One region of the Hafnia paralvei genome, then DNA from elsewhere that is predicted to be linked to it. Evidence: predicted binding sites of a transcription regulator. Region 1 holds the regulator's gene; each other region holds the start of a gene.

Region 1 (10,229 bases):
GTTACAATGTTCTATATCTTGTAAAGCAAGCCGTTTCGATTTTCAGAGGGAAATTATGCGTTTACTACACACCATGCTGCGCGTCGGTCATCTGCAACGCTCCATCGACTTCTACACCAAAGTTTTAGGCATGCGCCTGCTGCGTACCAGTGAAAACGAAGAGTATAAATACTCTCTGGCCTTCGTCGGTTATAGCGATGAAAGTACCGGCTCTGTGATTGAGCTGACCTATAACTGGGGCGTTGAAAGCTACGAGATGGGCACAGCATTTGGTCACATTGCACTGGGCGTCGATGATGTTGCAGCAACCTGCGAAAGCATTCGTCAGGCTGGCGGCAAAGTCACTCGTGAAGCGGGTCCGGTAAAAGGCGGCAACACCATTATCGCCTTTGTTGAAGATCCAGATGGTTACAAAATCGAGCTGATCGAAAACAAACAAGCTGGCGCGGGTTTAGGCAACTAATCCTAAGTACCAGAACGTATCAAACCCATGTGGTTTGAGCAAAAACCGAGCGGGCGCCTTAGCGTCCGCTTTTTTATCTGATGCATGAATGAGGCTCGTACCGCGTTTGCGGACTGCAAACTACGTAAAAATTTGCCATAATGCGCGCTGCATTCCATAGACCAGAAGTTGAACATGGCTGAAACCACCAATCTAAATACGCTGAGCGCGCGCTTTCGCGGGTTCTATCCTGTTGTCATTGATGTCGAAACCGCAGGTTTTGATGCCAACACCAACGCGCTACTTGAAATTGCGGCAGTCACATTACGTATGACTGACGATGGATGGTTAGAGCCCGACGAAACACTTCATTTTCACGTTGAGCCTTTTGTTGGCTCCGTACTGGTTCCTGAAGCTTTGGCATTCAACGGTATTGATCCGGAAAACCCATTGCGCGGTGCGGTCAGCGAATACGAAGCCTTACACGCCATCTTCAAAGCCGTACGTAAAGGCATTAAAGAACACGACTGTAATCGTGCCGTCATTGTGGCGCACAATGCCCACTTTGATCACTCGTTTGTGATGGCCGCGGCTGAGCGCGTTGGCTTAAAACGCAACCCTTTCCATCCGTTCGCCACTTTCGATACTGCCGCGCTGAGCGGGCTAGTATTAGGTCAAACCGTGCTGGCTAAGGCCTGCATTGCCGCCAATATCCCATTTGACAGCACCCAAGCACACTCCGCGCTCTACGATACAGAACAGACGGCAACGCTGTTTTGTGAATTGGTAAACCGCTGGAAACGTATGGGTGGATGGCCTCTGCCCGCCAATGCGGAAGAAAGCGCTGAATAAAGATTAATAGCTCGCTATCTAGCGGGCTTTTCCTCTAATTTAGTTGTCTATACAACCCTTGAGCTATGCCCTCCCACTCCGGCTAATTCTTGTTTTTGTCGTGTTAATGCGAAAAAAATGTTATTAAACGTGTTTTATAATTTTTAGAACTCTGGGACATTGACGTCTATGAACGCTGTTGTTGTCGCCGTCACGGTGATGCTTTTACTGAGTTTAATGCGGGTGAACGTGGTTATCGCGTTAATCTTTGCGGCTATTACCGGTGGTCTGGTTGGCGGACTCACTCTTGAAACGACCCTAACTACTTTTAGCGGTGGTCTCGGTGGTGGCGCTGAAATTGCACTAAGTTACGCGATGCTAGGGACTTTCGCCGTTGCTATCTCCCGTTCGGGTATCACCGATATATTGGCTCAGAAAGTCATTGCCCGAATGGGGCATCAGCCAAGCGCCAGTAAACTATTTTGGTTTAAGTACGGTTTGCTGCTGATTATTTCTCTCATCGCTATTTCGTCGCAAAACCTGATCCCCATTCACATCGCATTTATCCCGATCTTGATCCCCCCTTTGCTCCACGTGTTTTCACGCATGAATCTCGATCGCCGTGCGGTGGCCTGCGTGCTGACCTTTGGTTTAATAACGCCTTATATGGTATTGCCCATCGGCTTTGGCGGCATCTTCCTGAACAATATTCTGTTAAAGAATTTGAACGGCAACGGCCTAAACGTGACAGCGTCACAAGTTCCTCACGCGATGCTGCTACCGGGATTAGGCATGGTTGTTGGGCTGCTGATAGCCGTATTTTTCAGTTATCGTAAACCACGCCGCTACAGCGAGCGCAAAATTCTTGCTGCAGAACCAGAGCACAAAAGCGTAAAAACACGTCACTTGTGGGTGGCCGGTCTAGCGATACTCGCAGCATTAGGTGTTCAGTTGGCGACCAACTCCATCGTGCTCGGCGCACTGGTGGGGTTCATGGTCTTTATCGCGGGTGGCGTCATTCATTGGAAAGAAACTCAGGATGTTTTCACCCGCGGTGTACATATGATGGCGATGATTGGCTTTATTATGATCACCGCATCAGGATTCGCCGCAGTGATTAAAGCCACCGGCAGCGTTGAAACGCTGGTTGTTTCGATTGAGAGCGTGATCGGTAATAATCGCGGTTTAGCGGCCTTTTTAATGCTATTCGTCGGACTGATCATCACCATGGGGATTGGCTCTTCATTCTCGACGGTGCCAATTATCGCCGCAATTTATGTTCCATTGTGTATCGCTTTTGGTTTTTCACCGATGGCGACAATTGCCATTGTCGGCGTAGCCGGTGCACTTGGCGATGCAGGTTCCCCCGCCTCAGACTCAACGCTCGGCCCCACTTCGGGCTTAAATATGGATGGTCAGCACGATCACATTTGGGATTCGGTTGTACCTACATTCTTGCACTATAACCTACCCTTGCTAGCCTTCGGCTGGATCGCTGCAATGACGCTGTAAGCTGCACCCAAAATAACAAAGGCGCCCTAAGGCGCCTTTGTTTTATGCGACAACAATATCACTATTGCTGTTCTTCCTGAGCGGGATGCTTCGCCGCAGTTTCTTTAATCAACTGCTGCAATTCACCGGCGCGGTACATTTCGATAATGATGTCACAGCCGCCCACCAGCTCACCTTCGACCCACAATTGTGGGAAGGTTGGCCAGTTAGCATATTTTGGCAATTCGGAGCGAATATCAGGATTTTGCAAAATATCGACATAGGCAAAACGCTCGCCGCACGCAGACAATGCCTGAACGGCCTGAGCAGAAAAACCACAGCTCGGCAATTTTGGCGAACCTTTCATGTATAAAATAATTGGGTTTTCAGCTAGTTGGCGCTGAATTTTTTCAATAGTGGTCATTGTCATTTTGTTTTACTTCCTCTAACCAGTGTTATGCAGACAGCATGCAAGTGCATATCAAATTATTGTACTGGATTGTACGCAGCGACGCTCTTAGAAAAAAACGCCATCTTTTATAGGGGTATTTCTGAGGTGTTTCGATCCCTTATCGCTTAAGCTCAGTTTAATCTAAAAACGTGCTATGCTATATCCGTTTGGTTCGTGTTTAGATTTACAGCAGAATTTGTTCAAAACAGCATCCGATTTAACTCTTGTAACATTTAGTCACAAAGAGAATATAAATAGCGGAAATGAATGCTGTTCTGTTCCTGTTGTTTATTTAATACTGTTTGCCATGTTTTTTTCTTGGGACAAAGCCTGGAACCTACCAATGCGTCTATATATCGCACTCTTTGTTCTGCTGTTTACTCAGCTATTTGCTAATGCCGCCAATGCCTCTCCGGGGCATAAAGTCGTTGCCGATCAGCGAAAGTCGCACACGACCAGTAGCGAAGCCGCCGATCGTAAAAAGCGAAAGCCTGCGGCTAGCAAAAAAGAAAAAACGCCAACGACTTCTACCGCTAAAAACAAAAAGAGCAGCGATAAAACAGTCGCGAGTAAAAAACAAAACGCTAAAAAAGAGTCGGCCTCGCAGAATAGCGCTTTAGCCAGCAAATTTGCCCGCAATCGTGAAGTTGCTCGTAATAAAGCCAACAGCAAGAAAATTGATAAAGCGGTATTAGCCTCTCTATCTAAGCCAAATAAAAAATCTGCTGAGAAAAAGGCAAGCGCCAGAACCGCAACGCTTGCGCATGTCAGCAATAAAAAGAGCTATGGTCGTCAACGCGGCAAACTAAACAGCAAAAATGAATTGGCTAAGCTCGCGCTAAATCAGAATAATGTTGAGATCGTTGATGGCAAGCCAATCCGTTTGAGTCCACAGCATAAAAAGCGCTACCAGAATGCTAAACAGACCGCGATGAACAAGCTGATGAATCAGGTTGGCAAACCCTACCGCTGGGGAGGCTCATCACCTAGCACCGGGTTCGATTGCAGCGGTTTAGTCTACTATGCCTATCAAGATTTGCTGAGTATCAAAATCCCACGCACAGCTAACGAGATGTATCATCTGCGCGATGCAGCTCCGGTGAAGAAAACTGAGTTACAAAAAGGCGATTTAGTCTTCTTCCGCATTAACAACCGTGGCGCTGCCGATCATGTGGGTGTCTATATGGGTGAAGGTAAATTCATCCAGTCACCGCGCACTGGTGAACAAATTCGTATCAGCTATCTGGATAACGATTATTGGCAGGGTCACTATGTGGGTGCTCGCCGTGTCATGACGCCCAAAACAATTCGTTAGATATGCCAAGCAACAGGGATTTATTCATATAACGGATAATCCCTGTAATTTCCCCTCTCCTTTCTCAATATCCTTCCTTAGTACCTTGATGTCTCGCAGTGTTACTGATGGACAATTCATCAATTGATAACCAAAAAGCAAAATTTAGCCTGTTATTAGACTCAAAACTTGCTAAAATCGATCCCCATAACAAGAGCACAACAAGATCGTTTCAAATTTAAAAACCCGCACACTGACGTTAACGTTAGTGTGATGCGTGAAACATAAAACACTTGCGTGTAACTGTTTCATCGCAAAATAGATCAATAATAGGAGAGAGCAATGTCTTTTGAATTACCTACATTACCATACGAAAAAAACGCACTCGAGCCGCACATCTCCGCAGAAACTCTGGAATACCATTACGGTAAGCATCACAACACCTACGTGGTAAACCTAAACAACCTGATCAAAGGCACCGAGTTTGAAGGTAAATCACTGGAAGAGATCATCAAGACCTCTACTGGCGGTATCTTTAACAACGCCGCTCAGGTTTGGAACCATACCTTCTACTGGCACTGCCTGTCTCCAAAAGGCGGCAACGCACCTACTGGCGCAGTAGCAGACGCCATTAACAAAGCCTTTGGTTCTTTCGAAGCCTTCAAAGAAGAACTGACTAAATCTGCCGTGGGTAACTTTGGTTCTGGCTGGACGTGGCTGGTTAAAAAAGCGGACGGTTCTTTAGCTATCGTTAATACCTCAAACGCAGCAACCCCATTGACCAGCGGCGACAAACCACTGCTGACCGTGGACGTTTGGGAACACGCTTACTACATCGATTACCGCAATGCGCGTCCTAAATATCTGGAGAACTTCTGGGCTCTGGTAAACTGGGAATTCGTCGCTAAAAACTTGGCATAAGTTTTTAACGTACGTATATAAGAAAGGCGGTCGATTGACCGCCTTTTGTTTTAGTCATGTTAATAACTAAAGATTCCAACACGTCTTTAAATCAGTGCAGCGCTGCTACAAAGCTAAAGATAACAATAACTGCCAAAGCAGCAACCGTCGTCATTAGGGAATATTTCAGATCGGTTTCCATGTGCTCATCTCCCGCATTTCGTTATCAGATCAATTTTTATTATACATAAACACTTGCAGAAAGTGTGTGAAATCATTTTTACATACATCAAATGAGATCACACGCAGAAAATCATTCTATTATTCTTTCTCTTATCCCCTAATTTTGACTTCCCCTTTTGCATTTTATAGGCCAAAATTTACGGTTTACTGCTACGTATCAGCTTTCATAACGAAAAAGAATAGGCTGGCACTCGAAGTCTCTGCATATTCATTTATTTTATGTGCTTTCATTCGGTGTAATTTTAGATGTACGTAAGCAAACGATTAACACAATAGCTATGTTTTGATTACATAAGCTTAGGAGTCATCTGTTTCATGGCAACGATTAAAGATGTGGCAAAACGCGCGGGCGTTTCCACCACGACTGTGTCTCATGTCATTAATAAAACGCGCTTTGTCGCCGAAGAGACCAAAGCCGCGGTATGGGAGGCAATTAAAGAGCTGCACTATTCTCCCAGTGCCGTCGCCCGTAGCCTGAAAGTTAACCACACTAAATCGATCGGTTTACTGGCCACCTCCAGTGAAGCGCCCTATTTTGCTGAGGTCATCGAAGCCGTAGAGAACGCCTGCTACAGCCAAGGCTATACCCTAATTCTGTGCAATTCGCATAACAATCCAGAAAAGCAAAAAGCCTATCTCGCCATGTTGGCACAAAAGCGTGTTGATGGCCTGCTGGTGATGTGCTCTGAGTATCCAGAGAACCTACTACAGACGCTAGAAGACTACCGCAATATTCCGATGGTCGTTATGGATTGGGGAACGCAGCGCAGCGACTTTACCGATGCGATTCAAGATAACGCCTTCGAAGGGGGCTATTTAGCGGGCCGTTATTTGATTGAACGCGGCCATCGTGACATTGGTGCCATTACCGGACAGCTGTCGCGCAATACCGGCGGTGGACGCCTGCGGGGCTTCCTGAAAGCGCTACAAGAGGCCAATATCCCAACGCGCGATGAGTGGATGGTTGAAGGTGACTTTGAACCCGAGTCTGGATACAAAGCTATGCACCAAATCCTCTCGCAAAAGCATCGACCGACAGCCGTTTTTGTGGGTGGAGACATCATGGCCATGGGCGCCATCTGCGCCGCAGATGAAATGGGGTTGCGCGTCCCACAAGATATTTCGGTGATCGGGTATGATAACGTACGTAACGCACGTTACTTCACTCCGGCATTAACCACTATTCATCAGCCGAAAGAGCGTCTAGGTGCGATGGCCTTTGATATGCTGCTTGATCGTATCGTGAGCAAACGCGAAGATTCTCAGACTATCGAAGTGCACCCTAAATTGGTAGAGCGTCGTTCAGTAGCCGATGGCCCTTATCTGGACTATCGCCGCTAAGCGATGAAGAACGGCTGCTCCTGTCTCGCGCTGTTCCCTCTTGTGCTGATACTTGCTGGTGCGCTGCCGATTGCGGCGGCGCTACTGGTTATGCTTCAACCCCTTTCAGATACTTTTTCCCTTAGCCATTTTCTTGCGTCGTGGCACCTGTTGCTACAATGGCCAGGTATATTGCAATCCATCACGCTGAGCATATTCAGTGGTTTTGCCGCCACGCTAATATCACTATGGCTAGCTCTGGCGTTATGTGGGCAGGTCATTCTCAGACAGAATAGTCATATCGCGCGGGTTATCTCCACTGCTATTCTCGCTATACCGCACATTGCTTTAGCGACCGGATTGATCCTGCTGTTGTCCCCATCGGGCTGGTTGCTAAGGGTCATTTCCCCCACGCTTACCGGATACTCTCGCCCACCTGATTGGCTGATAATCAACGATCCTTATGCACTTTCATTGACGTTGCTATTAGCGGTGAAAGAAACGCCTTTCCTGTTTTTAATGGCGCTGAATATCGCCGGACGTATTGATGTTCGACGACAAATACAGTCAGGTGTGGCGCTAGGCTATCCTTCAACTCGCGTCTGGTGGCTGTTGTTAGTGCCACAGATTCTGCGCGGCCTGCGGTTGCCCGTCTTCTGCGTGTTGGCATTTGGCTTATCCGTGGTGGATATCGCTATTTTACTTGGACCACAGCAGCCCACAACGCTATCCCTACAGATTTGGCAATGGATGACCGATCCGGCACTGACGCATCAAGTATTGGCGACCAGCGGAACGTTGCTCCTGCTTGGGATCACGCTTTTTAGTTTTGTCCTCTGGCTGATGATTGAAAGGGCCTGGCTGCGCTATTGCCGCAACGCGCACGGTCAAAGACGCTATAAACGTCATATGACGCTACGGCCTCTATGGATCGTTGGCATACTGCTGACGCTGGGTTCGTATAGCGTTTTGTTTATCTGGTCGATTGCTTGGCGATGGCCGTTCCCTGCTGCCTTACCACTGCAATGGACATTCGATTATTGGCTCAGCAGCCTAAGCCAACTCGGTACCCCCATCATCAATAGCCTGCTCATCGCTGGCATCGCCAATCTCTGTAGTCTGATTCTCTGTGTAGGCTTTCTTGAATGGCAATTCTTACGCCATAAAATCACGGGATTATGGCTGCTACTCACACCTCTTTTGCTACCGCAAATCAGTCTGATTTTTGGTTTACAACATTTAGCGGCTTGGTTCGACGTGATTGGCCTGCTGCCCAGCGTGATTTTCGCCCATGCGCTGTTTATTACGCCTTACTACTTCCTCAGTCTGAGCGGCACATGGCAGGCTTTTGATCGTAGACTCCTTTATACGGCCCAATCACTAGGGAAAACCCCGTGGTCGTGCTTCTGGCATATTAAAATTCCACTATTGAGTAAACCGCTGGCGATATCCGTCGCCCTAGGCTTTGCTGTCAGTATCGGCCTTTATCTGCCGACTCTGGGGTTCGGGGCTGGTCGTTTCCCTACTTTAGCGACCGAAACGGTGGCCTACGCCAGCGGAATCGATCGCCGCATGGCCGCCGTTGCAGCTCTGTGGCAAACCTTTCTGCCACTGCTCGGCTACGGGTTAGCACTGTTTATCCCCGTCACATTCTCAAGGAGTAAGCAGCAATGAGCACGTTGACTCTCGAACAGTTTCAAGTCTATTTACATGATGTGCCGCTAACGCCTGAACTCAACGTGAGTGTGGCCGGCGGAGAAACGCTTACGCTAATGGGGCCGAGCGGGTGTGGAAAATCAAGCTTGCTGTTAGCGCTTGCAGGACATGCACATGCTCCGATTTCACGACGAGGAAAAGTGAAAATTAATGGGCAAGATGTGACACACCTTCCAGCCCATCAACGCAAAGTCGGTCTGCTATTTCAAGATGACTTATTATTTCCTCATCTCAACGTAGAGCAAAATCTGTTATTCGCGTTGCCTGATGATGTTGCTCGGACAGAACGCCACTCACAGGTGACTCAAGCCTTAGCAAAGATTGAGATGAGTGAGTTTTCCCGCCGCTTTCCAAATGAACTCTCCGGCGGGCAACGCGCCAGAATCAGCCTGCTTCGCACCCTATTATCTAGCCCTGCGGTCGTTGCGCTAGACGAGCCTTTTTCTAAGCTCGATAAAACACTGCGCCAACATTTTCGTCGCTGGGTCTTTGATGAGTTAAAACAGGCCAATATCGCCGCCCTTTTAGTCACACACGATGAAGACGATGCGCCAGAAAATGGGCAAATGATTTGCCTGTAGTTTACTCTGGGCTCAGCCATTCCTGATTCATGGTTTCGGTATCTCCCAGATAATCCAGTAACCAGTCAATTGCCGGTGAGCGAGTATGATCCTCCCAGGTGACGCAGCAGGCGCTATCAGGAAACGGCTGCGCCAACTGCAAAATATGTAATTTCCCCGCACTGACCAATGGCTCTGCCATATGAGCCGGCATCAGCCCCACGCAAAGACCGCTTTCCAGACAATCGCAGGCAGACTGCCAGTCTGGCACCACTAAACGGCGCTGGTTATCAAGTAGCCATGTGTCGCGCTTAGGCAGATTGATTGACGTATCCTCAATGCACAGCGCAGGGAATGGACGAATTTTATCATCCGTCAGTTCGCCTTCGAGCATCGCCAACGGATGCTCTGGGCTGACTAGGCAATGCCAATGCAAAAAACCCATATCGCGAAATGAAAAACGTCCTCCGGCCGGCACCGCACGCGTTGCGCCAATAGCCACATCAACCCGTCCGGCAACTAAGGCATCCCACACACCGTTAAACACTTCTGGATGGATCATTAATTCCATATCAGGAAAGTGACGATAAAAATCCACGACCAACTGCCGACTCCTACGCGGGTTAACGATGCGATCGACGGCGATATTTAGCTGTCCACGCCAGCCGTTTGCGACTTGCTGACACTGGCGACGGGTGGAATTCATTTTTTTGATAATAGTACGCGCTTCTTCTACAAAAAATGCGCCTGCTTCGGTTAACTCCACATCACGATGGCGTCGTTCAAACAGCGAAACGGCTAACCATGTTTCCAACTGACGTACTGTGTAACTCACGGCAGACGGCACACGGTGCAGCTCTTGTGCTGCGGCGCTGAAACTCCCCGTTCTAGCAACCGCGTCTACAACCTCTAATGAGTATTCAGACCACATGTGCGCTACCTCACCTTTCTTGCTTTCAAAAATTTTCACTCATGATAGCA
Region 2 (10,229 bases), 1.5 Mb from region 1:
GTGGCTAATCGAGTGCGAGATAATCGCTTTCGCTTAGGTGAGAGAGAGGTTTGTCTGCCGGATAGCTCATTGGATCCGATGTTTTTCCTACATGGAGACGGTTGGCTGCAACGTTGGCAGTTACAGGATCTCAGCGTAAACCACATCGCGTTAGGGCTACGAGTACAGCATGACTGTGGCTTTGACTATTCGGCTCTGCTGGTTTACCGGCTAAGTGACGAGGGGCTGACAGCCCATCTGACGCTGCGGCATTGTGGTACAGAACCTATGCTGTATGGGGTGGGATTTCATCCGTTCTTTGTGAAAACGTCGCAGACGCAGATACAGTTTTTTTCCTCGGGATATTGGCCTGAAGGTGAAAAACACTTACCTCTATCGTGGCAGAGAAACATGCCTGATGACATTGATTTCTCTTGTGCCAAAGTGCCTAACAACGTGTGGATGAACCATGGCTATTCGGGCTGGAACGGCGTTGCTCATTTAGTTACGCCTCACCAACCAACGGTGACAATACGTAGTTCCGTGCCTTACCTTATGTTGTTTCAAATGCCCAATGAACCGTTTATTTGCCTCGAACCTCAAAGCCATCCAGTCGATGCCCACAATATGGAAGGACAACCGGGTTTGGTGTTGTTAGGAAAAGGGGAGAATATGGAGTTGGTTATGGGGATAGAAGTGTGAAGGTTTTGTACGCCTAAGGCACTGAAATCTGTGTAAGGTTTCGTACGCCTAAAGCACTGAAATCTACATGCACTCCGTGCAGGCGTCCGAGTCGGGGGGCCAGTCGCTGCCCCCCGACACCCCAGCTTGGCACCGTTCTTCAGCCTGCTTCGCAGGTGCCCGAAACTCGTCATTTCGGCTTTTACGGAACGAACGGCAATCGCCATCCTGGCTCCTCCGTTCTTTCGCCGACGTCCTTGTCGGCGAATCCTAGCCTTCATTCCTCCCTTCGGCTGAAGAACAACGTGCCGGAAAGGTCAACAGCAAAACATAAAGACCACACTCTGTTTTTGTCTTTTTAATTGTTTAAGTCTTGGAAGGGAGAGCCGGCACGACAGGGATGTCGTGACGGAGTTTGGGGCGCCCGGGATGGGCGATACCAAACCGGAGCGGAGATGGCGTCTCGGATAAAAGCGCGCGAGTGCAGAGACCACGCGCTGGTGGTCTCTGCCCGTACGCCTTCACAAGGGTATCAATGAAGCTCGGTATGAACAGGCGGGCGGAACATTACATAGCAGTAACATAGGTGACCGAAACATTTCACCGCAATTTCATAGGATACTGACGTTCCAAACCGTAGTGAAGATAACCGCAAGTGCAGAGACCACGCGCTGGTGGTCTCTGCCCGTACGCCTTCACAAGGGTATCAATGAAGCTCGGTATGAACCGGCGGGCGGAACATTACACAGCAGTAACATAGGTGACCGAAACATTTCACCGCAATTTCATAGGATACTGACGTTCCAAACCGGCATATGAAAGCCGCTACGGAGTGGCTGCCTAAACCTTACAAAATGCTCATATAAACAACAACATCATTAATCGCTGTTCGAAAACTCATACCACTTTATGCGGCCCAAAACACTCATAGTGCATACGATCTGCATCGACACCCAGTGCCTGTAGCTGTTTTGCAACATGTTGCATAAAGCCTACCGGTCCGCAGAAATAATAGTGCATTTCATTATTTTTCAACGCATCAGCGACCGGAGTGATATCCATTAAACCCTGATAGTTAAAATCGACATCAATGCAATCGTCTGCGCTGGTCTGCTGTAGCCAGACGTGGCTTTGTGCGTTTGGCATAGCGGCAATAATCGTATTCACTTCATCGGCAAAGGCGCGTACTTTGCTGTTTTCTGCAGCATGCAGCCACTGAATTTCACCCTGATGACCGCGTGCCTGTAGCGTGCGTAGCATGCCGAGCATAGGTGTTTGGCCTACGCCGCCTGAAATCAGTGCAACAGGCGTGTTTTCTTTGACTTCAAGGAAGAAATCACCGTGCGGAGGTGCGATTTGAATTACGTCGCCTTCTTGCGCGATATCATGCATAAAGTTCGAAACTTGACCCTGACCTTCGCGTTTTACCGCAATACGATAGTATTCACCGTTGGGTTCGTTGGTCAGAGAATATTGGCGGATTTCTTGATGTGGCAAGCTCGGATGGCGGATATAAACCGCTAAGTATTGACCCGGCTGGAAATCAGCCACGCGGCTTCCGTCTTCGGGGACCAGAATAAAGCTGGTGATGAGATCGCTTTGTTTCTCTTTTTTGAGGATCTTGAACGGACGCAGATCGCGCCAGCCACCTTGTGTGCTTTCACTCTGTTGATAAATCTGTGATTCGCGCTGAATAAAGACGTCGGCTAAAACACCATAGGCTTTGCCCCATGCATCCAGCACCTCATCTCCCGGATTAAACATCTCTTCCAGCGTTTTTAGCAGGTGATGACCGACGATCTGATACTGTTCGGGCTGAATATTGAAGCTGGCGTGTTTCTGTGCAATACGCTCAACTGCAGGTAACAACGCCGCCAGATTTTCAATATTTGTCGCGTACGCGCAGATCGCATTGAACAGCGCTTCACGCTGGTCTCCATTACGTTGGTTACTCATATTGAAAATTTCTTTCAGCTCTGGATTGTGCTCAAACATGCGATCGTAAAAATGCGCGGTGAGTTTTGGTCCAGTTGCAGCCAGTAAAGGGATGGTCGATTTAACGGTGGCGATGGTTTGGCTATCCAGCATAAAAGTATCCTCACAGATGCAGGTGTTTTTAATGATGTATTTTAAATGCAACTTACAGATTTTTCTTTGCGCTGTAAATCCCTATTTTTGTTGTGTTGATGTTATTTAGTGACCTCTCTTACAAATATTGTTTCTGTTAAGTGAAATAGTTGCACATCACATTTGAAGAAAACTCCGGTTGCAATGCCTGTTGTTTCGCCAGATCAAATCCTTATTCCACGCCAAGCCAATCGTTTGCGTAAAAACATGGCCTAGGGTCTATCGTAACAAGGTGAAAACATATTACACTGTGGGCAGTCGCCCAAGAGGGTGTGTTTTTATTGAACAATGTCTAATAGACAATTCAGGTTAGCTGAGTCAGGAGAAGCGGATGTTAAAGCGTGAAATGAACATTGCCGATTACGATGCCGAGCTGTGGCAGGCAATGGAGCAGGAAGTCGTGCGTCAGGAAGAGCATATTGAGCTTATCGCATCAGAAAACTACACCAGCCCGCGTGTCATGCAGGCTCAGGGCTCTCAGCTGACCAACAAGTATGCTGAAGGCTATCCAGGTAAGCGTTACTACGGCGGCTGCGAATATGTCGACGTAGTTGAACAGCTGGCAATCGATCGCGCTAAAGAGCTGTTTGGTGCTGATTACGCGAACGTGCAGCCGCACTCAGGTTCTCAGGCTAACTTTGCTGTTTACACCGCGTTGTTGCAGCCAGGCGATACCGTTTTAGGCATGAACTTGGCACATGGTGGCCATTTAACCCACGGTTCTCCAGTTAACTTCTCTGGCAAACTGTATAACATCGTTCCTTATGGTATCGATGAAAGTGGTCATATTGACTATGACGATCTGGCTACTCAGGCTGAAAAACATCAGCCGAAAATGATTATCGGTGGCTTCTCTGCCTATTCTGGCGTGGTTGACTGGGCTAAAATGCGTGAAATTGCTGACCGTATCGGCGCCTATTTGTTTGTCGATATGGCTCACGTTGCTGGTCTGGTCGCAGCCGGTGTTTATCCAAACCCAGTTCCACATGCTCACGTTGTGACCACCACCACACACAAAACGCTGGCTGGCCCTCGCGGTGGCTTGATTTTGGCGAAAGGCGGCAGCGAAGAGATGTATAAAAAGCTGAACTCCGCGGTGTTCCCTGGTGCGCAAGGCGGCCCTCTGATGCATGTCATCGCGGGTAAAGCAGTGGCGCTGAAAGAAGCGATGGAACCTGAGTTCAAGGCATATCAACAGCTGGTTGCGAAAAACGCCAAAGCGATGGTTGAAGTCTTCCTGAAGCGTGGATACAAAGTGGTTTCTGGCGGTACTGAAAACCACCTGTTCCTGTTGGATCTGGTTGATAAAAACATCACTGGTAAAGATGCCGACGCCGCGCTGGGTCGTGCAAATATCACCGTGAACAAAAACAGCGTTCCTAACGATCCTAAGAGCCCGTTTGTCACTTCAGGTGTGCGTGTTGGTACCCCTGCAATTACTCGTCGTGGCTTTAAAGAAGCTGAAGCGCGTGAACTGGCTGGCTGGATGTGTGATGTGCTGGATAACATCAACGATGAAGCTACTATTGAACGCACCAAACAGAAAGTTTTGGATATCTGCGCCCGGTTACCGGTTTACGCATAATCTCTGATTTCTGATGTGCCAAGCCCGCGTAATTGCGGGCTTTTTCGTATCTGTGAAACCTCTATCTTTCGGCGAGCACGCCTTCCTGTATTAGCCATGCGCCAAAACTAACCGCGATGAGGCAAAGCTCTTCGGGAGGAAAATGAATTTGGTAATTTTGTTCGATACGTTGAACGGCTTTCTGAGTCATTGACATCAGTCCGGGATAGCGGGTTTCGATCTCTTCCAGCAGAGGGTTACCTATTTTTATCCCAAATAAGCAGCGCTCAATTGCTGGCCCCATATGGGCAAAAAGTTGAGTGCAAAGCTGTTCACGATGGTTAAAGGTTATTTGGGTCAGTTTTTCAATTTGCTGAATGGCTAATTCGGTTTCATCCATGAGATGCCGATCTTCTGAGTGCATCTCAGGTAAATAGCGATAGGTTTTAATGAGCGTTAAGAACAGCGTGGTAAATTCAGACTCAAGCTCATGTATCCCCATAGGCAACGAACCGTGGGTGGCTTGGCAGAGACGTTCAGCAATACGGTATTCTTCTTTCTCGCGCAGCCAATATTTTAAATGTTGCGGGAATGACGGCAGAGAGAGCGTTTGTCTTTGATACCGGCAGTAGCGTAAAAAATACTGAATTAGCTCTCGGGGTTGCTCGCCAAACGTTCGATGTAGTGTCGACTCGGCTTGCTCAAGAATATCGTCGATCTGCTGGAGAAAGTGTGCAGACGGCGGAGCGGGAGATTTTTCATTGATGCGGGGAATGAATATGGTTTCGATGCTATTTGGGAGCAGACGTTGAGCTCGCCTCAGCCAATGCAGCATACATAGCCGCTGATCATAGGCAGAGCCCTGTAGTCGATACCCCTGTTTCGGATGGTATACCACGCGTAATGCATGGAAACGCATGATCTCCTGACCGATGCTATGGATATCCTGTTCGGCTTGTTCAGGCAAAACCCGATTGATCCGACCAATAGTAGTCAGATGCAGTGGGGTAGTCGGTGTAAAAAGCAATAGCACAAGATTGCAGTGCCTTTGCTGTGCTGAGAGCTCAGGCACCAGAGGTGTGTCTAAACTCATATTCATTTCTCTTTGGCTGAGGTCAGTGAATGAACATGTTTCGTTGGCTAAGAATAGCAAAGTTGTGCAAAGCCGCAGGGTTGATATGCCATGTTTTTGTATTTTTGTGATACAGAAATAAATGAATGTAATATTTTGCCGCGCTTTGTCGCTGTGGCTAGTGATTAAACAGGGAGTTTATGTTGCATTTTGACATCAAAAATCAGCGTATTTATCGTTGGATTAGCATTTTATTCATCACCTTTGGCCTGTTTGGGACGCAGTCTGCTATGGCTCATCCACACAGTTTCATTGAGATGAAAAATTCTTTGGTCATTACGGATAATCAATTAACCGGCATGAAAATGACGTGGACCATGGATCCTTTAACGTCCGCGGATTTGCTTTATGATGCGGGAAATGCGGCGAACGGATCGGAGATTTGGAAGCAGCTTGCGGCAGAAGTCATGGCAAACGTTATTGGCCAGCACTATTTTACCGAGCTATACCATGAGGGCAAAAAGGTAAAATTCCTCAATCGTCCGAGTGAGTACCACCTTAGCCGTGAGGGTAATCATGCCATTTTGTCATTCGAGATGCTGCTGGCAAAACCCCAGCCGCTCAATGCTGAATTTACGCTCATGACATATGATCCCACGTACTATGTAGATATGACCTATGCCGATGATAAATCAGTGACTTTGCCAATAGATGTGCAGGCACGCTGTACTCTCAATGTGATAACACCAAAGCCAGATACGTCGCTAAAAGCCTATGCGCTGAACTTAGATAAGGCCGATGCGCCGGATGAAGATATGGAGCTCGGCAAGCAATTCGCCCAGCGAGTGGAGATAAAATGTCATTGATATTCTCCTCTACCAAAAAATCCTCTACGTGTGGGCGTTATATCCCTATTGCCATGATGACTGCGTTAGCGATGAGCGCGCTGGTATATGCATTTGTACACTGGAATGACTGGTTACTGGTGAGTATTGAATGGCAGAAATCGCTCCATCAGTCGATGTCATATTTATTACAGCGAGTGGCAGATAATGCGCGGCAGGCAGGTTTAACGCTGGTAGCATTGAGTTTTGCTTACGGTGTTCTGCATGCGCTTGGGCCGGGACACGGTAAAGTTGTCATTACGACCTATTTGGCAACGCATCCCTCACGTTTACGTAGCAGTGTACGTTTGACGCTGGCGGCTTCATTACTACAAGGCTTGGTGGCTATTGCGCTGGTTTCCGGCGTGTTAGGTGTGCTGCAGCTTTCAACCCGCGACTTACACCTAAGCAGTTTTTGGTTAGAGAAAGCTAGCTATGCTTTGGTGATATTTCTCGGTGCGGTGCTTTGCTGGCGAGCGTTAAATAAGATCAGGATGATTAGGCGTAGCTCGCTAAAATCTGGCCTACAGATTTCTGTGATAAAGCCGTTAGAGCACCATCACCAGCATAGCGCCAACTGTGGCTGTGGCCATAAGCATGTGGCAAATGACCGTGAAATTGCGACGGCAACCACGTGGCGAACTCAGTTGGCAGTGGTTGCTGCGATGGGTATGCGACCTTGTTCTGGGGCTATTTTAGTGCTGCTGTTTTCCAAGGTCATTGGCGTTTATCTGTGGGGCGTGTTAGCTGCCATGGCAATGGCTGCAGGTACGGCGTTGACGATTAGCGGAATTGCATTTTTAGTGCACATCGCTCGGAAAATAGTGGAGCGCTGGGCAATACAACGTGGCCGAAACTTTAGTCCTTATTGGCGTTTAGCGCTGATGCTAGCCGGAGGCGTGCTGCTTATTTTGATTGGTCTATTGATGTATCAAAGTGCGGCGCTAACGGGGATGGGAAGCGGCAGAGTGTTTGGACGATAACGGCCAGCCGCTAAAACGAAAAAGCCGCTCGAAAGAGCGGCTTTTTTACTGAACAAGCGGAAGAATTAACGCTTCAGCGCTTCGCTCAGTTCATCACGTACGTTAGCCAGAATAGCTTTAACAACGCGTGGGTTACCCGCAATGATATTGCCAGAGCTCAGGTAGTTATGACCACCAACAAAGTCGGTCACCAGACCGCCAGCTTCACGAACCAGCAGTTCACCACCGGCGAAATCCCATGGTTTCAGACCAATTTCAAAGAAACCGTCAACGCGGCCAGCGGCAACATAGGCCAGATCCAGCGCAGCGGAACCGGTGCGACGGAAGTCAGCACACTGAGTGAACAACTTGCCCAAAATGGCGATATAAGCAGGAGCGTGTTGTTTAACTTTGAATGGGAAGCCGGTCGCCAGAATAGTACCGTCTAAATCTTTAGCCGCTGCACCACGCAGACGATAGCCATTCAACTGAGCGCCCTGACCGCGGGTTGCAGTGAACAGTTCGTTACGCATTGGATCATAAACAACAGCGACTTCAGTACGGCCTTTGATGCGTACTGCGATAGAGACTGCGAAATGTGGAAGACGTTTGATGAAGTTTGCAGTGCCATCCAGTGGATCAACTACCCATTGAATGTCGTGATCTTCACCGACCAACTCACCGCGTTCTTCGCTGATAATCGTGTGCTTAGGGTAAGACTTACGGATAGTCTCAATGATCAGGTGTTCAGCGTCACGGTCAACGTTGGTCACAAAATCGTTGCTGCCTTTCTGTGTAGTTTCAACAGCGTCAGGAGTTTCGTAATTTTTGGCAATCAGGTTACCAGCCTTACGCGCAGCGCGTATGGCGATATTCAGCATCGGATGCATGGGTATCTTCCACGGGATGTTAAAGAACAGGAAACGGCGCGCATTATAGCAGGCTGTGAATTAAACAGCCACGTCTGATTTCAATTCACTCCTGTTTATATCTGGCCAATAGATCGCGATGAAAAGGTGGGCATGATGAAAACTCAATCAGAAACGGATTAAATCAATAGAAACGATCAATAGAAGCTTTATGTTAAGATATCCCGATTATCCAAACCAACTCAGAGTTAGCATGCTGGACAACATTCGTATTGTGCTGGTGGAGACTTCCCATACCGGAAACATGGGTTCGACTGCACGAGCTATGAAAACTATGGGGTTAACTAACCTCTATCTCGTCAATCCACTCGTGAAACCGGATTCTCAGGCCATTGCCTTGTCGGCTGGTGCGAGCGACGTCATCGGTAACGCGACTATCGTTGATACCTTTGATGAGGCTATCGCAGGCTGCAGCCTCGTCGTTGGCACTAGCGCACGTTCTCGTTCGTTGCCTTGGCCCATGTTAGAACCACGCGAATGCGGTCAGCGTAGCGCGATGGAATCTGAACATGCACCGGTAGCGATTGTCTTTGGCCGTGAGCGCGTTGGTCTGACAAATGAAGAATTGCAAAAGTGTCACTACCACGTGGCGATCCCGGCTAATCCAGAATACAGCTCGTTGAATTTGGCGATGGCGGTACAGATCATTTCTTATGAAATTCGTGTTGCTCATCTCGATCGTATTGCCGCGCACGAGCCGGTGCCGGAAGAAGAGCCGTATCCATTGGTGGACGATCTTGAACGTTTCTACGCTCATCTGGAAGAAACTCTGCACGCGACAGGATTTATCCGTCCGACTCATCCGGGCAATATCATGAGCCGCTTGCGCCGATTGTTTACTCGTGCTCGTCCAGAGGCGCAAGAATTGAACATTTTGCGCGGTATTTTGGCGTCAATTGAGAAGCAAGAGCACGGAAAGCACTAAATCGAGACTGCTTTCGTCGGAATATCATAGTAAAATACACAGGTATTCCGATGAGTAAGATGCTGATAGTAAACAGGGAATGTTGTTGTACTGGTAACGTTGTTTTAACAGGATGTAATAGTTGAGTGAATTACTAGGTTAAATAGTTGACTGTTTTACTCAGGAATGAGAAAATTAACGCGTTCGATAAGTAAGCGTGTTTCATCTTTTTTCTTAAAGGTTACTATTTGCCATGAGACTGACATCCAAAGGCCGTTACGCTGTTACAGCTATGCTTGATGTGGCATTGCACTCCCAGGAAGGGCCAGTTCCGCTGGCAGATATTTCCGAACGTCAGGGCATCTCGCTCTCTTATTTGGAACAATTATTTTCGCGTCTGCGCAAGAATGGATTAGTTTCCAGCGTGCGTGGACCGGGCGGTGGTTATTTGCTGGGTAAAGATGCAGCTGAAATCGCCGTAGGTACCGTGATCACTGCCGTTGATGAATCTGTTGATGCAACGCGTTGTCAGGGTAAAGAAGGTTGTCAGGGTGGGACCCGTTGTCTGACGCATACGCTGTGGCGTGACTTGAGTGAGCGTATCAGCGGTTTTCTGAATAACATCACTCTGGCTGAACTGGTGAATAACCAAGAAGTGCTAGATGTTGCCGATCGCCAGAATTCCGATACGCGTCGTGGTGCCAATACTAACGGTCGTCAGGACACGATTAACGTGAATCTGCGCGCATAAGCAGCTGCGACGACGAGTCATAACACTTTCTTTAAATGCATTATTTGGAAGTGATGTACGGAGCAAGAGAATGAAATTACCGATTTATCTAGACTATTCAGCAACTACGCCAGCCGATCCGCGCGTAGCTGAAAAGATGATGCAGTTTTTAACCTTGGACGGTACTTTCGGTAACCCGGCTTCACGTTCCCACCGTTTTGGGTGGCAGGCGGAAGAAGCGGTCGATATCGCACGTAACAACATTGCTGAACTGGTCGGTGCCGATCCGCGTGAGATCGTCTTTACCTCCGGAGCAACCGAATCTGACAACCTGGCGATTAAAGGTGCTGCTAATTTCTATCAGAAGAAAGGCAAACACATCATCACCAGTAAAACC
Region 3 (10,229 bases), 1.7 Mb from region 1:
GTTGGATTAACTCCCGCTGAAATGCATGGTTTGATCAGCGGAATACTGTGTGGCGGCAATCAGAACGACAACTGGCGCACTATGGTTCATGATCTGACCAATGAGGGCGAGGCTTTTTCTCAATCGCTCGCACAGCCTCTTCAGGCTGCTTATCAGCATACCCGCGATACGCTGGAAGATGATGGATTTGGTTTCCAATTGTTGCTGCCTGATGGCGATGATGTGACCGTGTTTGATCGCGCCGATGCGCTGTCCGGCTGGGTAAATCACTTCCTGCTAGGTCTGGGCATGATGCAAAAGAACCTTGGCAAAATTAAAGGTGAAGTGGGCGAAGTGATCGACGATCTGCGTAGCATTGCTCAATTGGGCTATGAAGAAGACGAAGATCAGGAAGAGTTAGAACAATCTTTGGAAGAAGTCGCAGAATATGTGCGTATGGCAGCCATGCTGTGCCACAGCGAATTTTCTCAAGAAAAGCCAAACGCGGCTGAAGTGCAAAAGCCAACGTTGCACTAATTTCTGTTATGAATCAGGTGGCACTCCCGCCGCCTGATTGATCTTGCTTATCCCATTTCGCAAACCGCGTGATAGTCTATACCCATCATATTTGAAGCTGCCTCGGCGTTAGCTGCACCCATGCTTTCGAATCGCTTACTGATGTAGGTTCATCGGAATTTATGCGCTTGCTGCCTTGATGCAACACCAATATTTAGGCTATATCCCCTGCATGCTTGAAGCTTGGGGACTCTATCTGTATTGATAGCTCATGCTGATTAAGCCGTATGCTATGAGCACTACGCCACGTTTTCGCAACTGCTGATTTCAGGAGAAGGTCATGACCCCGCAAGAATTCCAACGTCGCCGACAGGCTGTTTTGGCACAGATGGCACCCGGTAGTGCCGCTCTCTTTTTTGCTGCTCCAGAATGTACCCGCAGCGCGGACAGTGAATATCCTTACCGTCAGAATAGTGATTTCTGGTATCTGACGGGGTTTAACGAACCCGAAGCGCTGCTGATCTTGATTAAAAGCGACGAGACCCATAATCACAGCGTGCTCTTTAACCGCGTGCGTGATTTAACCGCCGAGATTTGGTTTGGTCGTCGTTTAGGGCAAGAAGCCGCTCCGGCCAAGTTAGGCATAGATCGCGCCTTACCTTACGGCGATATTGAAGAGCAGCTTCACCTGTTGCTGAACGGGCTAGACGTGGTTTATCACGCTCAGGGCCAGTATGATTTTGCCGACCAGATTACCTTTGCCGCCCTCGAAAAACTGCGCCGTGGTGTACGTCAAAACTTCCGCGCGCCGGCAACGCTTATTGATTGGCGTCCTTGGGTACATGAAATGCGCTTGTTTAAATCGCAGGAAGAAATTGCGGCGATGCGCCGAGCGGGTGAAATAACGGCATTAGGCCATATCCGTGCGATGGAAAAATGCCGCCCAGGTATGTTCGAATACCAGTTGGAAGGCGAAATTCTGCACGAGTTTACTCGAAACGGCGCGCGTTACCCCTCTTATAATACCATCGTTGGCGGTGGTGAAAACGGCTGTATTTTGCACTACACCGAAAATGAGTGTGAGTTAAAAGACGGTGATTTAGTACTGATTGATGCGGGCTGTGAATATAAAGGCTATGCCGGTGATATCACCCGTACTTTCCCTGTAAACGGCAAGTTCACCAAGCCACAGCGCGAAATTTACGATCTGGTATTGGCTTCGATGGACAAGGCATTTGAAATCTTTGCTCCTGGCCGCAGTATTCGCGAAGCGAACGAGGCGACGGTTCGAGTGATGGTCGAAGGGTTAGTAAAATTAGGCGTAATGAAAGGGGATGTGGATCAGCTGATTGCCGATCAGGCACATCGCCAGTTCTTTATGCACGGTTTGAGCCATTGGTTAGGTCTGGATGTACATGACGTCGGCGATTATGGCTCTTCTGCGCGTGAGCGCGTGTTAGAACCAGGCATGGTATTAACCTGCGAGCCGGGCTTATATATCGCACCAGATGCCGATGTTCCAGTGGAGTATCGCGGTATTGGCATCCGCATTGAAGATGACATCTTGATTACTGAAGATGGATTTGAAGTGTTAACTAAAGATGTTGTTAAGCAGGCTGATGATATCGAAGCGCTGATGGCGCAGGCCAAAGCAGCCCGTTAAGGAAAGATAAACGGCATGAAAATGATCATTGTGGGCGGGGGCATGGCGGGAGCCACGCTGGCGTTGGCGGTTTCTGCTCTGAGCGCTGGACGTATTCAAGTTGAGGTTGTTGAGGCGGTCTCCCCAGACAGCAGACAACACCCAGGATTCGACGCTCGCGCTATTGCTCTCGCGTATGGTACATGCCAGCAATTGGAACGAATTGGCGTATGGCAGGCGCTTAAGGCGTGTGCTACACCGATTGAGCGTGTGCATGTTAGCGATCAGGGACATGCCGGCTTTGTTGGCCTCGATGCTCTGGATTATCAGATCCCTTATTTGGGACAGGTGGTTGAACTGCATCAGGCGGGCTCACGACTATTCCAACTGCTTGAGAAAGCGCCGGGCGTTACACTGCATTGCCCGGCAAAAGTGGTGGGTGTCGAGCGGCAAAAAGATAGTGCTCGTATTGCGCTGGATAACGGCTCTCATCTCACAGGCGAACTACTGGTGGCGGCGGATGGTTCATCTTCGGCGCTGGCCCAGCATTGTAACGTCGATTGGCGTAGTGAAGACTATGGTCAAATTGCCGTTATTGCCAATGTGACCACCGCATTGCCGCATCAAGGTAAAGCCTTTGAGCGCTTTACCCGTAATGGTCCGCTAGCCATGTTACCGATGAGTGAGGGGCGTTGCTCGCTGGTGTGGTGCCATTCCGCAAACGAACAGGACAACGTAGATAGCTGGAGCGATAGCGAATTTTTATGTCAGCTTCAGAAGGCGTTCGGCTGGCGATTGGGCGCGATGGTCAAAGCAGGTAAGCGCCATAGCTATCCATTGCGCTTAACGTTGGCTCAGCAACATATTAGCCATCGCCTTGCCTTGGTGGGTAATGCGGCACAGACGCTGCATCCAATTGCAGGCCAAGGGTTCAATCTTGGGCTGCGCGATGTGATTTCACTGGCAGAGACGGTTGTTCAGGCCGAGCAGCAAGGGCATGATATCGGCAGTTATCAGGTACTAAGCCAGTATCAACGGCGCCGTGAGCCGGATCAACGGGCTACGATTGGTGTGACAGACGGGCTTATCCATCTGTTTGCTAATCGCCTTGCACCCTTGGTGGCTGGGCGCAATCTGGGGCTGATGGCGATGGAGCTCGTTCCATCGCTGCGTGAAACATTGGCGCGGCGCACGCTCGGCTGGGTGGAGCGTTAAATTTATCCTCGCCGTACTTCAGGATGCTTTTCAGCAGCTTGAATGATTTAGGGGATATGATTCATTAACAGGAACAGATAATCACAATGCAATCTTTTGATGTGGTCATTGCCGGTGGTGGCATGGTGGGATTGGCAACAGCAGCAGCGCTTCAGGGAAGCGGTTTACGTATTGCTGTGGTTGAACATCGGATCCCCGAGCTCGCTGAGCTAGCGCCAGAACCCGCCCTGCGTGTTTCCGCGATTAATGCCGCCAGCGAGCGTCTATTGCAACATCTGGGCGTTTGGCAAGATATTCTCGCCCTACGCGCCAGCGCCTATCAAGGCATGGAAGTATGGGATAGTGATAGCTTTGGACGGATTGCGTTCCGCGCGCAGGAATATGGTCATACCCATCTGGGGCATATCATTGAAAATAGTGTCATTCAGCAGGCATTGTGGAATAAGGTAGCTCGGCAATCCGAGGTAACCATGATAGCGCCAGCCACTTTCCAACAGGTGGCATGGGGAGAGAATGAAGCGTTCATCACCCTGAATGATGGGCAAATGCTCACCGCGCGCCTAGTCATTGGGGCCGATGGAGCACAGTCGTGGCTGCGTCAGCACGCGGATATCCCTTTAACGTTCTGGGATTATGGGCACCATGCCCTAGTTGCTACGATCAAAACCGAACAACCGCACGATGGCTGTGCTCGTCAGGTTTTCCGTCCAAATGGCATACTGGCTTTCTTGCCGCTGGAAGATGAACACTTGTGCTCAATTGTATGGTCGGTTGGGCCGGAAGAGGCTCGGCGTCTGGAAGCCTTATCGGACAGTGATTTTAACCGCGAGCTGGCGGTGGCCTTTGATACACGTTTAGGGCTGTGTGAGGTGGTAAGCCCACGTCAGTCACATCCACTAGTGGGGCGCTACGCACGTAGTTTTGCCGCGCATCGCTTGGCCTTGGTTGGTGATGCTGCGCATACCATTCACCCATTAGCGGGGCAGGGCGTGAATTTAGGCTTTATGGATGCCGCTGAGCTGGCTTCTGAAATTAAGCGCCTACAACGTCAGGGTAAGGATATTGGCCGATATATGTATCTGCGCCGCTATGAACGTTCTCGTAAGCATAGCGCCGCTGTGATGCTGACGGCGATGCAAGGTTTCCGTCAGCTCTTTGACGGTGATAATCCTGCCAAAAAGCTACTGCGTGATGTCGGAATGATGCTCGCGGATAATCTCCCTGGGCTAAAACCTCGACTAGTACAACATGCTATGGGGTTAGCCGATTTACCGGATTGGTTGCAAAAATAATCCTCTTTTGCGGCTGACAAAACGCATTGTTGGCCGCTTCCATTCTTCCCTTTCTTTTTCCTCTTACGACCTTGTTTGAAATATTCTAATGCTGTCCGCTATTTTGAATTAGTTTTTCTAATGCATGCGTTTTTAACATCCGCTATTTTCCACGATAAAATTGCGACATACGTTATATAACTGCAATGCAGTTGCAGTGAAAATGTTAATAATGTGCCATTAGGCGCAGTTTTCTAGGTGAAACTTCTGCATTATCCCCTCTCTAAATTTCACTATCGTTAACACTAGCTCTTATTTTAACTTATGGTTAATCGCTGATTTCGGTGATAACGTCTGAGGAAGGGTATCGTTTGCGTAGCGATGTTTGCTGCTCTTTGGCTCGAAGATATCTTTAGGCAAAACATATCTTATCAGTGCGCCCGGGACGCCATAGAGAATGACTTGTACCGGATGACAAAACGTTCAGGAAAAGAGGGTTAAGATGGCTAAACAAACTCCACTCTTCGATCAGCACGTCGCCTGTGGCGCGCGTATGGTTGATTTCCATGGTTGGATGATGCCGCTGCACTACGGCTCACAGATCGATGAGCATCATGCCGTGCGTCAGGATGCAGGCATGTTTGACGTTTCCCATATGACTATCGTCGATTTGCGCGGGCCGCGCACCCGGGAGTTTTTGCGCTACCTGCTAGCAAACGACGTCGCCAAACTGACCGTTCCGGGTAAAGCTCTCTACACTGGCATGCTGAACGCCTCTGCAGGCGTCATTGATGACCTGATTGTTTATTTCCTCGAAGAGGAATATTTCCGTCTGGTGGTTAACTCTGCGACACGTGAAAAGGATCTTGCATGGATCACCGAGCATGCCGAGCCATATCACGTTGATATAACCGTACGTGACGATCTCGCGCTGATTGCCATTCAAGGTCCGCAAGCGCAGGAACGAGCCGCAACGCTGTTCTCAGACGCTCAAAAGCAGGCTATCAGTGGTATGAAACCTTTCTTTGGCGTACAGGCCGGCGATTACTTTATTGCGACTACGGGTTACACCGGCGAGAACGGTTATGAAATTGCACTACCTGTGGGTGAGGCCCCTGAGTTTTGGCAAAAACTGGTTAAAGCTGGCGTTAAACCCTGCGGTTTGGGCGCGCGCGACACTCTGCGTTTAGAGGCGGGTATGAACCTCTACGGCCAGGAAATGGATGAAGGTGTTTCGCCGTTAGCCGCCAATATGGGCTGGACCATCGCTTGGTCTCCGGAAGATCGTGACTTTATTGGCCGTGAAGCATTAGAACAGCAACGCGAAAACGGCACAGAACAGTTGGTTGGCTTGGTAATGACCGAAAAAGGTGTGTTACGTAATGAGCTTCCGGTGCGTTTCACCGATACCAACGGGAATCTTCAAGAAGGTGTGATCACCAGTGGTTCTTTCTCTCCAACCCTAGGTGTCAGTATTGCATTGGCGCGCGTACCAGCAGGAATTGGTGAAGAGGCTATTGTGCAGATCCGTAACCGTGAAATGCCGGTTCGTGTCGTTAAACCTGGTTTTGTGCGTAACGGCAAAAGCCTGATTAACTAGGCTACTGCGCTTGCCACGTTAAGCTCGGACAGTGCTCGGAATCCTCACGTACTGTGAGTACGCTCCGATTCCTATGAGCTGGCCGCACTTAAATTGGCAACACCAATTGAATCAGACTTAGAAAGTATAATTTAACAAACATTTAAGAGAGGATTTCGATGAGCAACGTGCCTACTGAATTGAAATATACCGCATCTCACGAATGGGTTCGTGCAGAAGGCGAAGGGGTTTATAGCGTTGGTATCACCGAGCATGCGCAGGAGTTGCTGGGCGATATGGTGTTTATCGATCTGCCTGAAGTCGGTACCTCTTTCGATGCTGGGGATGACTGTGCGGTAGCGGAGTCCGTAAAAGCGGCTTCAGATATTTATGCGCCTATCAGCGGTGAAATCGTCTCAATTAACGATGAGTTAGAAGGAGCACCAGAGCTGGTAAACAGCGCGCCTTATTCAGAAGGCTGGTTGTTCCGAATTAAAGCATCAGACGAATCGCAGATTGCTGACTTGCTGGATGCTGCTGCCTATGAGTCTTCTATCGAAGACTAACTGTCCGTGCCTGAACGCTTTTGGGCACCGTAGCGGCAACTCGTGGTAGATAGCGCTTCAAACTTTCTCTCGGCGGTAGGGTATCGCGGAGAGAAAGTGAGTTCGTAGTGTCATTTCTTTTGTATGCACATTTAGGAATCAGTAACTCATGACCCAGACTCTCAGCCAGCTCGAAAACAGCGAATCCTTTATTGCTCGCCATATCGGTCCGTCTGCGCAACAGCAGCAAGAAATGCTGGAAACTGTCGGAGCACGCTCTTTACGTGATCTGATCGAGCAGATCGTTCCATCGGATATTCAGTTACCAACACCGCCAGCGGTGGGTGACGCCGTGACTGAACATCAGGCGTTGGCTGAGCTGAAAGCCATTGCGGGTCAGAATCAACGTTACAAATCCTTTATTGGTATGGGTTACCACGGTGTGCTGATGCCGCCGGTTATTCAGCGCAATATGCTGGAGAATCCGGGTTGGTACACCGCTTATACGCCATACCAACCGGAAGTGTCTCAAGGACGTCTTGAGGCACTGCTGAATTTCCAGCAGTTGACGCAGGATCTTACCGGTCTTGAGTTAGCTTCTGCTTCCCTGCTGGATGAAGCAACAGCCGCGGCGGAAGCCATGGCGTTAGCCAAACGAGCCAGCAAGCTGAAAAACGCTAACCGCTTCTTTGTGGCTGCAGATGTTCATCCGCAAACGCTGGATGTGGTACGTACCCGTGCCGAGACTTTTGGCTTTGACGTTATCGTCGACGATGCAGAGAAAGTGCTCGATCATCAAGACGTATTTGGCGTATTGCTGCAACAGGTGGGGACCTACGGCGAGCTGCACGACTATACCGCGCTGATGAATGAGCTGAAAAACCGCAAGGTGATAACCTGTGTCGCAGCCGATCCTATGGCACTGGTACTGCTGGCGGCTCCGGGAAAATTAGGTGCAGATGTCGTATTTGGCTCGGCACAACGTTTTGGTGTGCCGATGGGGTATGGCGGTCCACATGCGGCCTTCTTTGGCTGCCGTGATGAATTTAAACGTTCCATGCCGGGACGTATCATTGGGGTTTCGCGTGATGCGGCGGGTAATACCGCGCTGCGTATGGCAATGCAGACGCGAGAACAGCATATCCGTCGCGAGAAAGCTAACTCCAACATTTGTACTTCGCAGGTATTGCTCGCCAATATCGCCAGTCTATATGCGGTTTATCATGGTCCAGTTGGGCTGAAGCGTATTGCCGATCGTATTCATCGTTTAACCGATATTTTGGCTGCGGGTCTGAAGCAAAAAGATGTCACCATTCGTAATCACAGTTGGTTTGATACGCTCACGGTGGTTGTTAAAGATAAAGCCGAGGTTTTGGCTCGTGCATTGAGTTTTGGCTTCAACCTACGCAGCGATATTCCTGGCGCAGTAGGGATTTCTTTGGATGAAGCGACCAGCCGTGAAGATGTTGAAGCGTTGTTTGCGGTTCTGTTAGGCGATAATCATGGTTTGGATATTGATACGCTAGACACGTTGGTATCTGAAGAGTGCGAAGGCAGTATCCCATCACATATGCTGCGTACCGATCCTATTCTGACTCACCCAGTATTCAATCGCTATCACAGCGAAACTGAAATGATGCGCTACATGCATCGTTTAGAACGTAAGGATTTAGCGCTGAATCAGGCGATGATCCCGTTGGGTTCTTGCACTATGAAGCTAAACGCTGCGGCGGAGATGATTCCAATTACCTGGCCTGAATTTGCAGAGCTGCACCCGTTCTGCCCGCCAGAGCAAGCGTTAGGGTATCAGATAATGATTTCCCAACTGTCACAGTGGCTGGTGCAATTAACCGGTTATGACGCTGTGTGTATGCAGCCGAACTCCGGTGCTCAGGGGGAATATGCAGGTCTGCTGGCGATCCGTCGCTATCATGAGAGTCGTAACGAAGCAACGCGTCATGTTTGCTTGATTCCAAGTTCTGCCCATGGGACGAACCCGGCCTCAGCGCAAATGGCGGGTATGAGCGTGGTCGTTGTGGCTTGCGACGATTCCGGTAATATCGATCTGCACGATCTGCGTGCTAAAGCAGAGCAGGCCGGCGATGAGCTGTCTTGTATTATGGTGACCTATCCGTCGACCCATGGCGTATATGAAGAAACCATTCGTGAAGTGTGCCAGATCGTGCATCAGTTTGGTGGACAGGTTTATCTTGACGGCGCCAACATGAACGCGCAGGTGGGCATCACCACGCCGGGCTATATCGGCGCGGATGTGTCACATCTCAATCTGCATAAAACTTTCTGTATCCCTCACGGCGGTGGCGGACCGGGCATGGGGCCTATCGGTGTGAAATCACATTTGGCTCCGTTTGTACCGGGTCATACTATCGTACAGATTGACGGTTTAACCACTCAGCAAGGTGCGGTTTCTGCTGCACCGTTCGGCAGCGCGTCGATTCTGCCGATTAGCTGGATGTACATCCGTATGATGGGGGCTGAAGGGCTGAAGAAAGCCAGCCAGACGGCAATTTTAAATGCGAACTATATTGCAACGCGCCTGAAATCCGCTTATCCAATTTTGTATACCGGCCGTGATGGCCGTGTGGCACACGAATGTATTCTGGATATTCGTCCGCTCAAAGAGCAGACCGGTATTAGCGAAATGGATATTGCTAAACGTCTTATCGATTTCGGCTTCCATGCACCAACCATGTCTTTCCCTGTGGCGGGTACGTTGATGGTTGAGCCAACCGAGTCAGAAAGCAAAGCTGAACTGGATCGCTTTATTGATGCCATGCTAGCGATTCGCGCTGAGATCGAGCGTGTCAGCAGTGGCGAATGGACATTGGCGGATAACCCGCTGGTCAACGCTCCCCACATTCAGGCTGAGTTGGTGGCAAACTGGGAGCATGCTTATTCACGCGAATTGGCGGTATTCCCAACGGAATCAACCAGAGAGAATAAATACTGGCCAACCGTGAAACGTCTGGATGACGTCTACGGTGACCGTAATCTGTTCTGCTCGTGTGTGCCCATTTCTGAATACGAATAGTTTTTAGAATAAAACGGTAACGATCAAACCCACCGCTCTGATGCTGTGAATCAACAGCTCAGAGCGGTTTTTTTATGTCATAAATCCGCAGAGCGTTATAGCAAATTGAGTAGGTGGAGGATTACATGTCCTGAATCACCACGCCGCCAAGCAATGGCGATATCGCTGGTAGGAAGCGCCCGGAGGGAATCAAGGCAGACCACGTTTTTTTCATCTATCTTGCTTAGCGAAGCCGGAACGAGAGCAAAGCCAAATCCCCCTCCCACCATGCTAATTGCCGAGGTTAGCTGAGGAGATTGTTGGCCTAACAACGGTGTGAATCCGGCTTCTTCACAGGCGTTAATCGTTTGATCATATAGACTTGGCGCTACCTCTCGTGGAAACGTAATCAGGGGTTCATCTTTCAGATCTAGTAATGATAGGGATTTAT

Evidence for each region. Region 1 encodes PurR, which represses purine synthesis genes. Its sites were predicted from a motif close to CANGCAAACGTTTGCNTG; they were not measured.
Region 2: a site for PurR is predicted at 2,972-2,989, ahead of glyA (serine hydroxymethyltransferase). Genes of this name have one in related genera too.
Region 3: a site for PurR is predicted at 4,984-5,001, ahead of gcvT (glycine cleavage system aminomethyltransferase GcvT). Genes of this name have one in related genera too.

Annotation. Positions count from the first base shown of each region.
Region 1 covers NZ_CP083737.1:2,522,473-2,532,701, forward strand. The annotation lists gene gloA (lactoylglutathione lyase) at 56-463, shown strand; gene rnt (ribonuclease T) at 638-1,294, shown strand; gene K9N75_RS11965 (Na+/H+ antiporter family protein) at 1,463-2,785, shown strand; gene K9N75_RS11970 (Grx4 family monothiol glutaredoxin) at 2,847-3,188, opposite strand; gene K9N75_RS11975 (C40 family peptidase) at 3,559-4,530, shown strand; gene sodB (superoxide dismutase [Fe]) at 4,852-5,430, shown strand; gene cydH (cytochrome bd-I oxidase subunit CydH) at 5,522-5,611, opposite strand; gene purR (HTH-type transcriptional repressor PurR) at 5,968-6,993, shown strand; gene K9N75_RS11995 (ABC transporter permease) at 6,997-8,646, shown strand; gene K9N75_RS12000 (ATP-binding cassette domain-containing protein) at 8,643-9,269, shown strand; gene punR (DNA-binding transcriptional activator PunR) at 9,271-10,179, opposite strand.
Region 2 covers NZ_CP083737.1:1,028,533-1,038,761, forward strand. The annotation lists gene K9N75_RS04700 (aldose 1-epimerase) at 1-681, shown strand, start outside; gene hmpA (NO-inducible flavohemoprotein) at 1,558-2,748, opposite strand; gene glyA (serine hydroxymethyltransferase) at 3,119-4,372, shown strand; gene K9N75_RS04715 (PRD domain-containing protein) at 4,434-5,444, opposite strand; gene K9N75_RS04720 (DUF1007 family protein) at 5,624-6,289, shown strand; gene K9N75_RS04725 (nickel/cobalt transporter) at 6,280-7,290, shown strand; gene suhB (inositol-1-monophosphatase) at 7,356-8,159, opposite strand; gene trmJ (tRNA (cytosine(32)/uridine(32)-2'-O)-methyltransferase TrmJ) at 8,392-9,123, shown strand; gene iscR (Fe-S cluster assembly transcriptional regulator IscR) at 9,356-9,853, shown strand; gene K9N75_RS04745 (IscS subfamily cysteine desulfurase) at 9,924-10,229, shown strand, end outside.
Region 3 covers NZ_CP083737.1:793,952-804,180, forward strand. The annotation lists gene K9N75_RS03660 (YecA/YgfB family protein) at 1-516, shown strand, start outside; gene pepP (Xaa-Pro aminopeptidase) at 836-2,158, shown strand; gene ubiH (2-octaprenyl-6-methoxyphenyl hydroxylase) at 2,174-3,352, shown strand; gene ubiI (FAD-dependent 2-octaprenylphenol hydroxylase) at 3,439-4,644, shown strand; gene gcvT (glycine cleavage system aminomethyltransferase GcvT) at 5,126-6,223, shown strand; gene gcvH (glycine cleavage system protein GcvH) at 6,382-6,768, shown strand; gene gcvP (aminomethyl-transferring glycine dehydrogenase) at 6,917-9,799, shown strand; gene K9N75_RS03695 (LysR substrate-binding domain-containing protein) at 9,895-10,229, opposite strand, start outside.